2 regions of the Streptomyces sp. DSM 116795 genome follow, and region 2 is predicted to be linked to the other one. Evidence: riboswitches for the same ligand, from Rfam matches in the RefSeq annotation. Region 2 holds a riboswitch; the other holds the start of a gene.
The links. Region 2 has a riboswitch for cobalamin ahead of ACSMXX_RS09675 (ribonucleoside-diphosphate reductase subunit alpha). Riboswitches for the same ligand answer to the same signal wherever they lie in the genome.

Region 1 (7,526 bases), 3.4 Mb from region 2:
GTCCGTACGGTCCGTGCCGCCTCCACCATGTGCTCCAGTGCCTGACGCACCTCCGGCCAGCCGCGGGTCTTCAGACCGCAGTCCGGGTTGACCCACAGCCGCTCCGCCGGGATCGCACCGAGGCCCTTGCGCAGCAGCGACGCAACCTCACCGGCGTCGGGCACCCGAGGGGAGTGGATGTCGTAGACACCGGGGCCGACTTCGTTCGGGTAGCCGGCCGTGGCGAGTTCGCCGGCGACCTGCATGTGCGAGCGGGCCGCCTCCAGGCTGATGACGTCGGCGTCGAGACCCGCGATGGCGGAGACGATGTCGCCGAACTCCGCGTAGCACATGTGCGTGTGGATCTGGGTGTCCGCACGCACGCCGCCGGTGGCCAGCCGGAAGGACTCCGTCGCCCACGCCAGGTACTGCGGGCGCCCGTCGGCCCGCAGCGGCAGCGTCTCGCGCAGAGCGGGCTCGTCGACCTGGATGACGGCCGTGCCGGCGGCCTCCAGGTCGGCGACCTCGTCCCGCAGGGCCAGCGCGACCTGGCGTGCCGTCTCCGCCTGCGGCTGGTCGTCCCGTACGAACGACCACGCGAGCATGGTGACCGGGCCGGTGAGCATGCCCTTGACGGGGCGTGAGGTCTGCGACTGGGCGTAGCGCGTCCACCCCACCGTCATCGGCTCGGGACGTGAGACGTCGCCGGCGAGGATCGGCGGCCGTACGTAGCGGGTGCCGTAGGACTGCACCCAGCCGTGCTGCGTGGCGAGGTATCCGTTCAGCTGCTCCGCGAAGTACTGCACCATGTCGTTGCGTTCGGGCTCGCCGTGCACCAGCACGTCCACTCCGGCCTGCTCCTGGAAGGCCAGTACGTCGCGGATCTCCGCGGCGATCCGCTTGTCGTAACCCTCCGCGTCGAGCCGTCCGGCCCTCAAGTCGGCCCGTGCGGTGCGCAGTTCGCCGGTCTGCGGGAAGGAGCCGATGGTGGTCGTGGGGAGCAGCGGCAGACCCAGCCGGGTGCGCTGTGCCGCGGCGCGCTCCGGGTAGGACTGAGCGCGGCGCCCGTCGGCGTCGGTGACGGCCGCGGTACGGGCCCGTACCGCCGGGTCGCGGGTGAGGGCGGCGGACGAACGGGAGGCGAGCGCCGAGGAGTTGGCGTGCAGCAGACCCGCGATGACGTCGGTGCCCTCGCTCAGGCCCTTCGCCAGGGCGACGGTCTCCTCCACCTTCTGCCGTGCGAAGGCGAGCCAGCGCGCCACCTGCGGGTCCACGTCCCGCTCGACCGCGGCGTTCAGCGGTACGTGCAGCAGCGAGCAGGACGGCGCGACATCGACGCGGTCGGCGAATCCGAGCAGCGACGCCAGCGTGGAGAGCGACCGCTTCAGGTCGTTGATCCACACGTTGCGGCCGTCCACGACCCCCGCGACCAGCCGCTTGCCGGGCAGTCCGCCCGCACGCGCCAGATCCTCCAGATTGGCGGCGGCCGGTCCCGTGAAGTCCATCGCCAGCCCCTCGACGGGTGCCTTGGCGAGTACGGGCAGGGCCTCCCCGAGACGGTCGAAGTAGGACGCCACCAGCAGTGCGGGCCGGTCGGCCAGTCCGCCCAGATCGCGGTAGGCGCGTGCGGCGGCGTTCAGCTCCGCGGAGGTACGGTCCGCGGCCAGCGCCGGCTCGTCGAGCTGCACCCAGCGGGCGCCGGCTGCGCGCAGGTCGGCGAGCACCTCGGCGTAGACGGGCAGCAGCCGGTCCAGCAGGGTCAGCGGTTCGAAGTCCGCGGCGACGCCGGGCGCGGGCTTGGCGAGCAGCAGATACGTGACGGGACCGACGAGGACCGGCCTGGCGTCATGGCCCTGCGCGAGGGCCTCGGCCAGTTCGCCCTTCTGCTTCGAGGAGTCCGCCCCGAAGACGGTGTCCGGCCCCAACTCCGGTACGAGGTAGTGGTAGTTGGTGTCGAACCACTTCGTCATCTCCAGCGGTGCGACGTCCTGAGTGCCGCGCGCCATCGCGAAGTAGCCGTCAAGGGCGTCGGCGGCCTGCGCGGCCCGGTGCCGTTCGGGTACGGCACCGACCATGAGGGTGGTGTCCAGCACATGGTCGTAGAGGGAGAAGTCTCCGGTGGGCACCTCGTGCACGCCGGCGGCCCTGAGCTGCTGCCAGTTCTCCTGGCGCAGCCCCGCTGCGGTCTCCCGCAGGGCGTCGGCGGTGACACGGCCCTTCCAGTAGCCCTCGACGGCCTTCTTCAGTTCACGGCCGGGACCCTGCCGCGGATATCCGTGGACCGTGGCCAGGGACCTCGTAGATGCGTTCGCTGCCGCGGCTGCGGACTTCGGTGTCACTCAACTCTCCTTCGCGAGTCTCGCCGGTGACCCTGATGCACGGGCGAGGGAGGAGAGGCGACGCGGCGGCCGCACGCACGCCGCGTGCCGTCCGCCTGTACCGCCGACCCGCCCTCGAGGTCACCGAGATCGCCGCATACGACCGTCGTACACGGGCAGTGGCAGGTCTTCGGACTCGTGGGCCTGCCGCGTCCGTGTTCCACGGACCGGCACCTACTGGCCGTCGCTTCCCGGGCCCACTCGGGCCCAGTGCGTAAGACGGCGTTCGTTCCCACTCACCGCTGCGGGGCAGTTCCGGAGTCTCACCGGATTCCCTCTTGCGACGTGCCTGCCTGGCGGACAGGCCGAACCGACTGCTCTTCCAGCGTACGGGGGTGTGTGGCGCACCGGCAAAGGCCGGGGATGCGGGGTAACTCATGCTCCCCGCCGGTTTACGCGGGGGTGGGCACGGCTCACGCCGGGTGTGGCCGCCGGCCGGGCCGCTCGCTCCGGCCGGACGCCGGGCCGGGCCCGCTCCCGCCTCCTTGCGGTGTCCCGGGCCGCCGGTGGCGACAGCGCCTCACCGCTCGCCTCCCACGGGGCCGCCGCCGCGCGTGGGTCAGTGCCGACCCGGGCCTCGAGGCTCGTGCCTCCCGGCCGCAGGCCCAGGCGGGGCAGGGGCACTTGGGTAACCGGGCCGCAGGAGGGCCCGCGGCGTGGCGCTCCCGAGTCGGCCAGGACGGGCGCCCGTTGGCCCCGCTCCGGGCCGGAACGGCCGCATGCGCGGCGGTCCGCCGTCCGTGTCCCGGCGGTGTGGCGCGCGCCGAGTCGCGGCCCGCCGGTTCCAAGCTGCTGCCGGAGACTCGCCGCTCCGCCGGCGCGCAGACCGGGCGGGGCGATCCCTTCCACGAGCGACTGGAGAAGATGACCATGCCATCCCGCCCCGCGCCCGCGTCCACTCCGGCATCCGGAGCATCCGGAACCGCGGCCGCTCCCGAAACCCGGGCCGCCTTCGAAGGCCAGGCCGCACCCCAAGCCCAGGCCGCACCCGCCGCCGAGGACGCCGGACTGCCCCCGGAGGCCAACCCCGCAGACCCGCGGTTCTGGCAACTGCCGCACGAACAGCGGCACCAGGTCTTCGCCATGCTGCGCGAGCGGGAGGCGCCCACGTACTTCGCACACCCGCAGCACACCCTGCGCAAGCGCCAGCAGCCCGGCTTCTACGCCCTCGTCCGGCACGAGCACGTGCAGGAGGCGAGCCGCAACGCGGCGGTGTTCGGGAGCGCGCCGGGTGTCACCACGCCGCACCCCGCACGCTGGGTGAAGGCCCTCTTCGGGGAGTCCATGGTCAACCTCGACGGCCGTGACCACGCCAAGCTGCGGAAGATCATCTCCCGTGCGTTCAGCCCGCGGCTGCTGGCCGGCACCGAGAAGGACATCGAGGACGTCGTCGCCACCGTCGTCGGTGACGCGGTGCGGCAGCCCTCCCGCGAATTCGTCACCGCTGTCGCCTCGCTGGTGCCGTTCGAGGTGGTGTGCAACATGATGGGCATCCCCCGGCGCCACCGGCCGCGCATCCTCGCCCAGCTCAACGACGCCTCGGAGAACATCGGCGTACGGCGGGGAGCCGGCGCGAAGTTCCGTATCCCGGGCAAGGGGCTGCGGGCCCTGGCCCGTATGCACGTCATGATCGCCATGCTCGCGCGGGAGCGCCGGCGCCGCCCAGCCGACGACCTCATCTCGGCGCTCGTGACCGCCGATGTGGACGGGCAGTGCCTGGGAAACCGTCAACTGGGCGCGTTCTTCACGCTGTTGATGGTGGCGGGGGTGGAGACGACCCGTAACGCGATCTCGCACGGCCTCGCGCTGCTCAGCGCACACCCCGAGCAGCGGGAGCTGTGGGAGAGCGACTTCGAGAAGTACGCGGACACCGCCGTCGACGAGATCGTGCGGTGCTCGACGCCCATCATCCAGTTCCGGCGCACGCTGCGCACCGACCACGTCATGGGCGGCCGTACGCTGCGCAGAGGCGACACCGTCGCGCTCTACTACGCCTCAGCCAACCGCGACGAGGCCGTCTTCCCCGACGCCGGCGCCTTCGACATCACCCGTGACCCCAACCCCCACCTCGGCTACGGCGGCGGAGGCCCGCACCACTGCCTGGGCGCGCACCTGGCCCGGCAGGAGCTCAAAGCGCTCTTCAGGCTGCTGCTCACCGACTCCGTCGGCATGCGGGCCGACGGACCGCCGGACCTGGTGCCCTCCAGCTTCGACAACCGCATCCGTTCACTGCAGTTCGACATCGCCCGGCCTCGCGACGGCGGAGAGGCGACCGCCCGGGTGAGCGGCGCCTGACGTCCGGAGCGCTCCACCGGGGCCCGTGCGGGACTGCGGGGGGCGCGGCGGCGTTGTGTCCCGGCGCGCGCCGGGACACAACGCGCGCCGTTGCCGCGCGCCCGAAGGTGGTTCTGCGCGCCTGTTACTGAGGGCCCGTCACCGTACGATGAATTGCATGAATACCGTGGTGTTTCTTCTCGCCCTCGGCACCACTTGTCGTATTACCAGGTTCATAACGAAGGACACCCTCGCGGCGAGCTTCCGATCGTGGGTGGCCGCGCGATTCGGTGACGATTCCAGGCCCGCCTATCTCGTCACCTGCAGCTGGTGCACCAGCATCTGGGTGTCCACCGCCGTCGTTCCTTCTGCGTATCTCGCCGGCGGCTCGCTCGCATTCCAGGCCGTCGCCATGATCCTCACCGTGTCCTACCTCGCGGGGATCGCATCCAACTGGATCGACTGAAACTGCGGTGTCAGCGCCGTGTGCCGACCCGAATCCCCTTCTTCCGCACCGCGGTTGAGCCGCATCTCCTCCCGCGGGAGCCGTTCTCCCGGCCGCTCCGCACGGGAGCGCCGCCGATGTGTCGGCGGTACCCCGTCCGGGGCACACAACGTGTACGGAATTCCCGTAGCGGCCTCCGCCTTCTCCGGACTGCCAGGCGGGCGCCGACCCTGCCGTACCGCATGCAGCCACCGATGTGCGGCTCGGAGAGGCGGGCAATGCCGGGGGCGCACGAGAGCGCCACCGGACCGTATCCGCCCGGCTCTCGCACACGAATTCACCGACCACCGCGCAGAACCCGCCGGAATGAGCGGGGCGAGCGGTGCGGCATCGCCGGGTCCGAGGGACTCGTGCGCCGGAAAGGGCCGCTGCTGCGGCCAGGAGCGAAGGAGGATGCTCGATGGGATGCAATTGCGGCGGGCGCGGAGCCCGGCGGACCGTCACCGTCTACAGGCTGATTCTGCCGAACGGCGTCACCCGTGACTACGTCACCTTGCAGGAGGCCAACGCGGCCAACAGCAGGGAAGGGGGCAGGGGCACCGTCGTCGCGGTCAACCAGTAAGAGCGCAGGCAGAGAACCCTCACGCGGGCCGGACACGCCTGGTCCCGCGTGAGGGTTCCGCATTTCACCACGGCACATCGCGACGCCGGGCAGTCGCGGTCGCCTCCGCGACCGTGGTGACCATCGGGCGGAATGATCAAACGAGCAAACCGGCGAAGCCTCCGCCGAACTTGGCGACCGTCCAACTGAGGGGGCGCCAAGGCGTGATGGCGCAGACCCGTGAGACGCGGCGTGCGCCCCCCTTTGGCGAGTTTCCACTGCCGGCAATCAACGACTCGTGCATGTACGGAAATTGACCACGGAGCGTGTCGCGCGACCAAACGTCCGGAGGCGGCCGGGAATCTCCCCGGCAGGCGCTCGAGATGAAATCGGCATCCGGTCTCCACCGGCGAAGGTGACCTCTTGGATGTCAACTGAGCCGAAAGCCAGGGGACTTGCGCTTCGAACGCCGCACCTCGCCAATCAGGGGCGCGCGGTCGGCCCTTGCGCAGCACTACGGGGGCGCGGGCGGCGCTTCATCGATTTTCCGGAGAGGGCAGCCCCCCCGGGTCTCGTCGATTCACTCGTCCTGGTGGAGAACATACGGCGGGTAACCATGTGCCGGGATGACCGAAACAGCCCCGCACCCCTGTTCTTTGAGACAAAGACCCCGTGCGCGGAGGCGCCGTCCCTCCCTCGGTTTATGCGCCCCCTCACTCCCAATTGCGCTCGGCCGAACGGGGGTTATCGCGTCCGCTCATCTAGCTCAACTCCGCATTGAGACGCCTACTGAAGATGTCGGCAGGTGAGCCGTCGGCTCCTTTCTGGCCTGGCCGCCGGCTCTCAACACACCGATGCCGCACGGTCATTGACTCAGTCGAACCGCGTCAACGGCACAAGGCTCTCGCCTTCCGTCCGTGGACCGATGAGAGGACTCAGCATGCCAACGACCACCACACTCAGCCCTCCCACACCGCTTACTCCGATTTGTGGGGACGCTGTTTCGTTCACCGTCACGGTGACGGAAGCGGACCCCGGCACCAACGGAGACCCGTCCGGTCCCGTCACCATCTTCATCAGCAACGACGGACCGCCCCTGACCGGCAACCTGGTTGTGGCGACTCCGGGTTCCGGCGTCGGCACGGTCACCCTCAGCACCCTCCCCGGCGACGTACCCGCTGGATCCCACAGCGCCGTCGCCCTGTACCCGGGAGGCGGGCTCTCCGCCCCGTCCTTCTCCGACCCGCCGGTCGTCTTCACCGTGACTCCGGCCACGACCACGACGACGATCAGCGCGACACCCGACCCGTCGACGTGCGGCGACTCCGTCCTTGTCTGCGCCACCGTGGCCAACACCGACATCCCGGGCAACATCCCCACAGGCACGGTGACTTTCGGCGGCACCGCCGGCGTCACCGGCACCTTCGTCGTCGACGGCACCGGCCAGGCCTGCGCTCCGGCCAGCACCACCCTCGACAGCGGCACCATCACCGCCACCTACAACCCGAGCAGCCCGCCCTGCTTCGCCACCTCCACCGCCACACCGTTCACCCTCACCGTCAACCCGGCGACGACCACGACCACGATCAACGTCACGCCGCCCGGGCCCTTCACCTGTGGTGACTTGGTCACCGTCTGCGCCACCGTCGCCGGCGGACCCACCACACCCACCGGCACGGTCACCTTCGGCGGCACGGCCGGCCTGATTGGCACGTTCCCGCTCGTCGCCGGTCAGGCCTGCGCGGCCAGCACCACCCTCGACAGCGGCACCATCACCGCCACCTACAACCCGGACGACACCTGCTTCGCCACCTCCGCCGCCACACCCGTCAACATCACGGTCAACCCG
Region 2 (7,526 bases):
GGGAACGGGACCTTCCGCCTCGTCACAGCAGGACATGACATATGTCAGCCGCCCGGCGCCATCGGCGCCGGGCGGTGCTCGTGATGTCCTCGCAGCCCCTCCGGCCTGCTGCGTCTGCCGGTGATCGTCATTCAATGGCCTTGTCCATTGGCATTTCCTGGCAGTTGTTGACGCCTTCTTATTGTCACGACAAGCTCTGGGGCACTCCCCACATCTCATGGAGGCACCATGCCCCCCCGACGTACGGTCAGGACCGTGCTGGCTCTTGTCATGGTCGCGGCAGCTGTTCTGGTGGGTTCGGCCGCTGTGGCCACCGCCGGCCCCGCGGCCCCCAAGGACGGCTGCTTCACCTGGGACCGGGACCTCGCCGAAGGTGCTTCCGGGGACGACGTCAAGCAACTGCAGGTAAGGGTCTCCGGCTACCCGGCGAGCGGTGAAGTCATCGCCGTCGACGGGGAGTTCGGGCCCGGGACGAAGGCTGCGGTCACCCGCTTCCAGGAAGCCTGGGGGCTGAGCGCCACCGGCAAGGCCGACGCGGCCACGTACAACAAGATCTACGAGCTGCAGGACGACGACTGTTCGCCGGCCCACTTCTCATTCGCAGAGCTGAACAACTGCAACTCGGACTGGAGCGGCGGAGCCGTCAGCGCCGCGGAGGCCAAGTCCAACGCGCTGCGCACGATGTGGAAGCTGGAGGCCATGCGGCACGCCCTCGGCGACGAGTCGATCAGGGTCACCAGCGGCTTCCGGTCCAAGGCGTGCAACGACGACGTGGGCGGGGCTCCTTCGAGCCGTCATCTCTTCGGTGACTCGGCCGACCTCGGCGCCGGACCGCACTCGCTCTGCACACTCGCCAAGGAGGCGCGCAACCGCGGCTTCCACGGCATTCTCGGGCCGGGCTTCCCGGGCCACGACGACCACACGCACGTGGACCACCGCTCCAGCAAGTACTGGGACGCCCCGGACTGCGGCGTCACCTCTGAATTCCCACGAACTACCAACGCCTGCTTCATTCCAGGAAGGAACCAACCCCCCCATGAACAGAAAGATCGCTCTGCGCGCGGCAGTCGGCGGTTCGGCGATGGCACTCGCGATCTTCTCCACCGCGTACGTGGCGGAGGCGACGACGACCGCCGAGCCGAAGGACACGGGCGCGCTCGCGAAGATGAGCCACTCCGCGGCGGCGAAGAAGCTCAGCGACGCGGGCATCGGCATCCGCTCCAGCGGCGGCTGCTCCGACCGCAACAACCCCAGCTGCACGTCGCTCGAGCAGGTCAACTCGGAGTCGATCGACGGCGCCATCACGCTCAAGGGCGCCAGCAAGTGCGACCTGACCGTCACCGGCGGGACCGAAACGGGCCACGCCAGCGGCGAGTTCAGCCACTGGAACGGCTACAAGCTGGACTTCGCGATGACGGGCTGCCTGAGCAGCTACGTCAAGAACACCTTCACCTCCATCGGTGGAAACAAGTGGAAGTCCGGCTCGGGGAACATCTACTTCGACGAGAGCAACCACTGGGACGTCACGTTCCACAACTGCGGCGGCTGCCTGGACGGCGGCAAGGGCTGACAACAGTCAGTACGAGACCACACGTGGGGTGAACGAGGGGGCCGCGCCGGGCAGCGCGGCCCCCTTCCCGCGCCTCGTGCAGTCGGACCGGAACGGCGTCAGAAGTCGTCGTCGAACGCGACCGAGCCCTCGACGGCGACCTGGTACGCCGAAGAGCGGCGTTCGAAGAAGTTGGTCAGTTCCTGCACGTTCTGCAGCTCCATGAAGGAGAACGGGTTGCGGGCACCGTAGCGGGCGGGGAAACCCAGCCGGACGAGACGCTGGTCGGCGACCGCCCGCAGATACTGCTCCATCGACTCGGTGTTCATCCCGGGCATGCCCTCGCCGCACAGATCGCGGGCGAACTGCAGTTCCGCCTCGACGGCCTCCTCCAGCATCTCCGTGACCTCCTTCTCCAGCTCCGCGTCGAAGAGTTCGGGTTCCTCCTCGCGGACGGTGTCCACGACGTCGAAGGCGAAGGACATGTGCATCGACTCGTCACGGAAGACCCAGTTGGTGCCGGTGGCCAGCCCGTGCAGCAGCCCGCGGGAGCGGAACCAGTAGACGTATGCGAACGCGCCGTAGAAGAAGAGCCCTTCGATGCAGGCCGCGAAGCAGATGAGGTTGAGCAGGAAGCGCCGCCTGTCGGCGCGGCTCTCCAGCCGGTCGGTCGGCCGGCTGCCCTCGCCCTCCTCCATCGCCGCCATCCAGCGGAAGCAGAACTGCGCCTTCTCCCTGATGGACGGGATGTTCTCGACCGCGGCGAAGGCCTCCGCGCGCTCGTCCACATCGGGCAGATAGGTGTCCAGCAGCGTCAGATAGAACTGGACGTGCACTGCCTCCTCGAAGAGCTGCCGCGACAGATACAGGCGCGCCTCGGGGGAGTTGATGTGCTTGTAGAGGGAGAGCACGAGATTGTTCGCCACGATCGAGTCACCGGTCGCGAAGAACGCGACGAGACGGCTGATCATGTGCTGTTCGCCGGGTGTGAGCTTGGCGAGGTCGTCGATGTCGGAGTGGAGGTCGACCTCCTCCACGGTCCAGGTGTTCTTGATCGCGTCGCGGTACCGGTCGTAGAAGCCGGGGTAGCGCATCGGGCGCAGCGTCAGCTCGAAGCCCGGGTCGAGCAGATTCCCGGCGGGACCGCCGGCGGTGGTCTTGGCGCTGGTCATTACTGGCATGCCTCGCAGGTCTCGGGGTTCTCCAGGGAGCAGGCGGCTTCGCCGTCGCCGGCTGCGTCGGCGTCGGCTGCGTCGGCGTCGGCGTCGGCGGCGGCGGCGGTGGCGGTGGCGGTGTCGGAGGCCGTGGCGGTGGCGGCGGACGGCAGGGCCTGCGTGCCGCCGTTGCGGCCGTCGCCACCACCGTCCTCCCCGGTGTCGCCCACGTCGCCGCTCGTCCCGCCCGCCGCGCGGGCGATCCGTGTCGCGGGTCGCGAACGCAGGTAGTACGTGGTCTTGATGCCGCTCTTCCAGGCATAGGCGTACATCGAGCTGAGCTTGCCGATCGTGGGCGCCGCCATGAACAGGTTCAGCGACTGGCTCTGGTCCAGGTACGGGGTGCGGGCGGCGGCCATGTCGATCAGGGAGCGCTGCGGCAGCTCCCAGGCCGTGCGGAAGAGCCGGCGGACGTCCTCCGGGACCCGCGCCAGCTCCTGCACCGAGCCGCTCGTCTCGCGGAGCTCCTCACGGGTGCGCTCGTCCCACATCCCCAGCCGCTTCAACTCCGCTACGAGATAGGCGTTCACCTGCAGGAACTCGCCGCTCAGCGTCTCCCGCTTGAAGAGGTTGGAGACCTGCGGCTCGATGCATTCGTACACCCCGGCGATCGCCGCGATGGTCGCGGTCGGTGCGACGGCGAGGAGCAGCGAGTTCCGCATGCCCGTGCGGGCGATGCGGGCGCGCAGCTCCGACCAGCGCTCGGGCCAGGTCCGTCCGGCCTGCGGGTAGTGGTCGGGATGCAGCACGCCGCGCGCCGTACGAGTCTCCTCCCAGGCCGGCAGCGGACCGTGCCGCTCGGCGAGGTAAGCACTGGTCTCGTACGCGGCGAGCATGATCCGTTCGGAGATGCGGGTGGACAGCTCCCGCGCCGCCGCGGAGTCGAAGGGCAGCCGCATGCGGAAGAAAGCGTCCTGCAGGCCCATGACGCCCAGACCGACCGGACGCCAGCGGGAGTTGGACCGCTCCGCCTGCTCCGTCGGATAGAAGTTGATGTCGACGACCCGGTCGAGGAACGTCACGGCCGTACGGACTGTGGCGTCCAGGCGCTCCCAGTCCATCCCGTCCCCGGCCTCGGTCAGGTGGGCGGCGAGGTTGACCGATCCCAGGTTGCAGACGGCCGTCTCGCCGTCGTCGGTGACCTCGAGGATCTCCGTGCACAGGTTCGAGGAGTGCACGATACGGCCGGGTTCCGCGGTCTGGTTGGCGGTGCGGTTAGAAGTGTCCTTGAAGGTCATCCAGCCGTTCCCCGTCTGCGCGAGGGTGCGCATCATGCGCGCGTACAGCTGGCGGGCCGGCACCTGCCGCACCGCGCGGCCCTCGGCCTCCGCCCGGCGGTAGGCGGCGTCGAACTCCTCGCCCCACAGGTCCGCGAGCTGCGGCACGTCGACCGGGGAGAAGAGCGACCAGCCGGCGTCGGCCTCCACGCGCCGCATGAACTCGTCCGGAATCCAGTGCGCGAGGTTGAGGTTGTGCGTGCGCCGCGCCTCCTCGCCGGTGTTGTCCCGCAGTTCGAGGAACTCCTCGATGTCCGCGTGCCAGGTCTCCAGGTAGACGCAGGCTGCGCCCTTGCGCCGGCCGCCCTGGTTCACGGCGGCGACCGAGGAGTCCAGGGTGCGCAGGAACGGCACGATGCCGCCGGAGTGGCCGTTGGTGCCGCGGATCAGCGAACCGCGGGCGCGGATACGGGAGTAGGGCAGGCCGATGCCGCCCGCGTGCTTGGAGAGCCGTGCCACCTGCTTGTAGCGGTCGTAGATCGAGTCCAGGTCGTCCTGCGGCGAGTCCAGCAGATAGCAGGACGACATCTGGGCGTGCCGCGTACCGGAGTTGAAGAGCGTGGGGGAGGAGGGCAGATACGCGAGCGAGCTCGTCAGCCCGTACAGCTCGGCGACCTCCTCGGCCGCCTCCGCCGAAGCGTCCGCCGCGAGTCCGCACGCGACGCGCAGCAGGAAGTGCTGGGGCGTCTCGATCACCTGCCGGGTCGTGGGATGCCGCAGCAGGTAGCGCGAGTGCACCGTGCGGAGCCCGAAGTAGCCGAAGCGGTCGTCCGCTCCGTCTGCGATCGCCGCATCCACCAGCGCGTCCAGCCGCTGCGCGTGCGCCCGTACGAACTCGGCCGTGCGGTCGGCGATGAGACCCTCGCGGTGCCCGGTCGCGACGGAGGATGAGAAGGACACGGCGCCCTGGCCGCGGGCCTCGTCGCGGATCGCGAGGGTGAGCAGCCGCGCCGCCAGCTGTGAGTATGCGGGCTCCTCGCCGATCAGCCCGGCGGCCTCCTCCGCGGCGAGCGCCCGCAACTCGGCCTCGCCGGCGCCCTGCCGGCGTCCGCGGAGCACCGCCGTGGCGACCCGGCCGGCTTCGGTGCCGGGCAGATCGGCGGTCAGCTCGGTCAGCTCGGTCAGGACGCGCGACAGTGCGCCGTCCCGGTCCGGTGGCGCCGGTGAGGAGCCGGACGCGGACGCCGGTACGTAGGCCGATGCCGGTACGGACGCGGGTGCGTCCCCGGTCCCGGTTGCGGTCCCGGTTGCGGCCCCGGTCACGGTCACGGATGCGATGGTCACGGGATGTGCTCTCCCTCGCTCGGTTCAGGTCACCGGCTCACCGGGGAGCGCACTTGGCGGGCGCGCGAGGGGCATGCCGCATCGGCGAAGCGGCAGACCTTGCGGCGTCCACCGGCCCAACCCTCGGGACCCGGACGTCTTTCGACACGGCCGGCAGGCACTCGGACTCGCGACGACCGCTCAGCGCGGCTCACCCGGAAGAGGACGGGCCTGCGGCACAGAGCAGCACATCGCACACCGTTGCGGGACAGTTCCGGATTCGCACCGGATTCCCCTGCGCGGCAGCGAGCACGAGCATACATCTAGTAGCGAGTTGCGCCACTCGCCCCCACATCTTGTGCCGGGTGAGTCGCAGTTCACAGTTCGAGAGCGAACGCGTGCAGCCACAGGCCGGGATACGGCTCCCAGTCCTGCTCGGGCACCGGGACGAACCCCAGCCGCCCGTACAGCCGGTGGGCCGCCGACATCCCCTCATGGCTGCAGAGCACGAGCCGTCTCAGGCGACGCTCACGCGCCCTGTCCATGCACGCGCGCACGAGGGCCTCGCCCGCTCCGCGCCCGCGCCCCTCCGGCCGTACGGCGAGCATCCTGAACTCGCCCTCGCCGGGCCCCGCGATGTCCGCGTACTCCCCGCCGTCACCGACGAATGAGACCGCGCCGAGCACGGAATCCGAGGCGGTGTCGACGGCGACCAGGATCTCCGTGTGCTCTGCGCGGCGCCGCGCCGCACGCAGCTCCGTCAGGTACGGATCGTCCGCACCGAACGTCAGCAGTCCGTCCTCGAGATACGCCTGTGCCGTCAGCTCGCCGACGCCGTCCAGCTCCTCGTCCCGCGCCGGTCTGATCGTGATGTCCATGGAACGAGCATGCCTTGCCCCACTGACAACGCGGAGGGCTGCCCGTCCTCGCCAGGACGGACAGCCCTCTCACGTACGTCAGTGACTCCCGCACACCTCAGCAGCAGCGGAAGCCGCCGCGGGGATCGCACTCGCGCGCGTCGGTGCGCTCCCGCTCGAACTCCCGGCGGCTCGGCACCCGCGCCGTGGGATCGTGCTCGCGCAGATGCGCCACGTACCGGTCGTAGGCGCTCTCGTCGGTCAGCTCGCGCATGTACCAGCGCACCCAGCGTGCGCCGCGCATCAGGCGTCCCGCCACCGCTGTCATGAGCTCTCACGCGCCCCTGAGCCGCTCGTGGCGCCCGCACCGCCGGAGCCCTCACCATCGCCGTCACCGGCCCCGACACCCGCGCCGACGGCCACCAGCTCCGCCTTCTCCTCCTGTGTGGGGATCAGGCCGGAAGGAGCGACGAGTTCGGACTTCTGGTACGGGACCTCGTTCAGCGGCGTGCTGTCCGGAGCGCGCAGCGCCTTGACGCACACGCGGCCGGCGTCCACCAGAACCACCACGACCAGCAGCGCGAAGAGCGCCGAGAGCACGCCGTCCACCGTCGAGTTGGTCACGATGGTGTGCATGTCGTCCATGCTCTTGGCGGGCGGCAGCACCTTGCCGTCGTCGATGGCCGCCTGGAAGTCGGAGCGCTGCTGGAAGAAGCCCACCTTCGGGTCGCTGGAGAAGACCTTCTGCCAGCTCGCCGTCAGCGTCACCACCGCGTCCCAGACCAGTGGAACTCCCGTCACCCAGGCCCACTTGACCCTGCCGGACTTCACCAGCAGCGTCGTCGCCACCGCGAGCGCGACGGCAGCGAGCAGCTGGTTGGCGATGCCGAACAGCGGGAAGAGCTGGTTGATCCCGCCGAGTGGCTCGTGCACGCCGACCCACAGGAAGTAGCCCCACAGGGTGACGACGATCGCGCTGCACAGCCACAGACCCGGCAGCCAGCTCACCTTGCGGAACGGCTTGTAGAGGTTGCCCAGCGTGTCCTGCAGCATGAACCGGCCCACGCGGGTGCCCGCGTCCAGCGCGGTGAGGATGAACAGCGCCTCGAACATGATCGCGAAGTGGTACCAGAAGGCCTTCGCCCCCGCACCGCCGACGACGGCCGAGAAGATCTCCGCGACCCCGACGGCCAGGGTCGGTGCCCCGCCCGTACGGGAGAGCAGCGACTGCTCCTCGACTTCCTTGGCCGCCGAGGCCAGCGCCTCCGGCGAAATCGAGTATCCGAGGTCGCCGACCGCCTGGGACGCCGACTGCACACTGTCGCCGATGACACCCGCCGGGGCGTTCATCGCGAAGAAGAGACCG

Region 1: another riboswitch for cobalamin. It lies ahead of metE (5-methyltetrahydropteroyltriglutamate--homocysteine S-methyltransferase); the one in region 2 lies ahead of ACSMXX_RS09675 (ribonucleoside-diphosphate reductase subunit alpha).

The regions. Positions count from the first base shown of each region.
Region 1 is NZ_CM147707.1:5,744,774-5,752,299, reverse strand. It holds gene metE (5-methyltetrahydropteroyltriglutamate--homocysteine S-methyltransferase) at 1-2,318, opposite strand, end outside; cobalamin riboswitch at 2,462-2,688, opposite strand; gene ACSMXX_RS24770 (cytochrome P450) at 3,228-4,652, shown strand; gene ACSMXX_RS24765 (DUF1360 domain-containing protein) at 4,810-5,097, shown strand; gene ACSMXX_RS24760 (DUF7196 family protein) at 5,537-5,698, shown strand; gene ACSMXX_RS24755 (beta strand repeat-containing protein) at 6,696-7,526, shown strand, end outside.
Region 2 is NZ_CM147707.1:2,300,468-2,307,993, reverse strand. It holds partial or broken gene ACSMXX_RS09690 (D-Ala-D-Ala carboxypeptidase family metallohydrolase) at 229-975, shown strand; gene ACSMXX_RS09685 (hypothetical protein) at 1,037-1,570, shown strand; gene ACSMXX_RS09680 (ribonucleotide-diphosphate reductase subunit beta) at 1,669-2,730, opposite strand; gene ACSMXX_RS09675 (ribonucleoside-diphosphate reductase subunit alpha) at 2,721-5,177, opposite strand; cobalamin riboswitch at 5,511-5,645, opposite strand; gene ACSMXX_RS09670 (GNAT family N-acetyltransferase) at 5,681-6,181, opposite strand; gene ACSMXX_RS09665 (YbdD/YjiX family protein) at 6,279-6,488, opposite strand; gene ACSMXX_RS09660 (carbon starvation CstA family protein) at 6,485-7,526, opposite strand, start outside.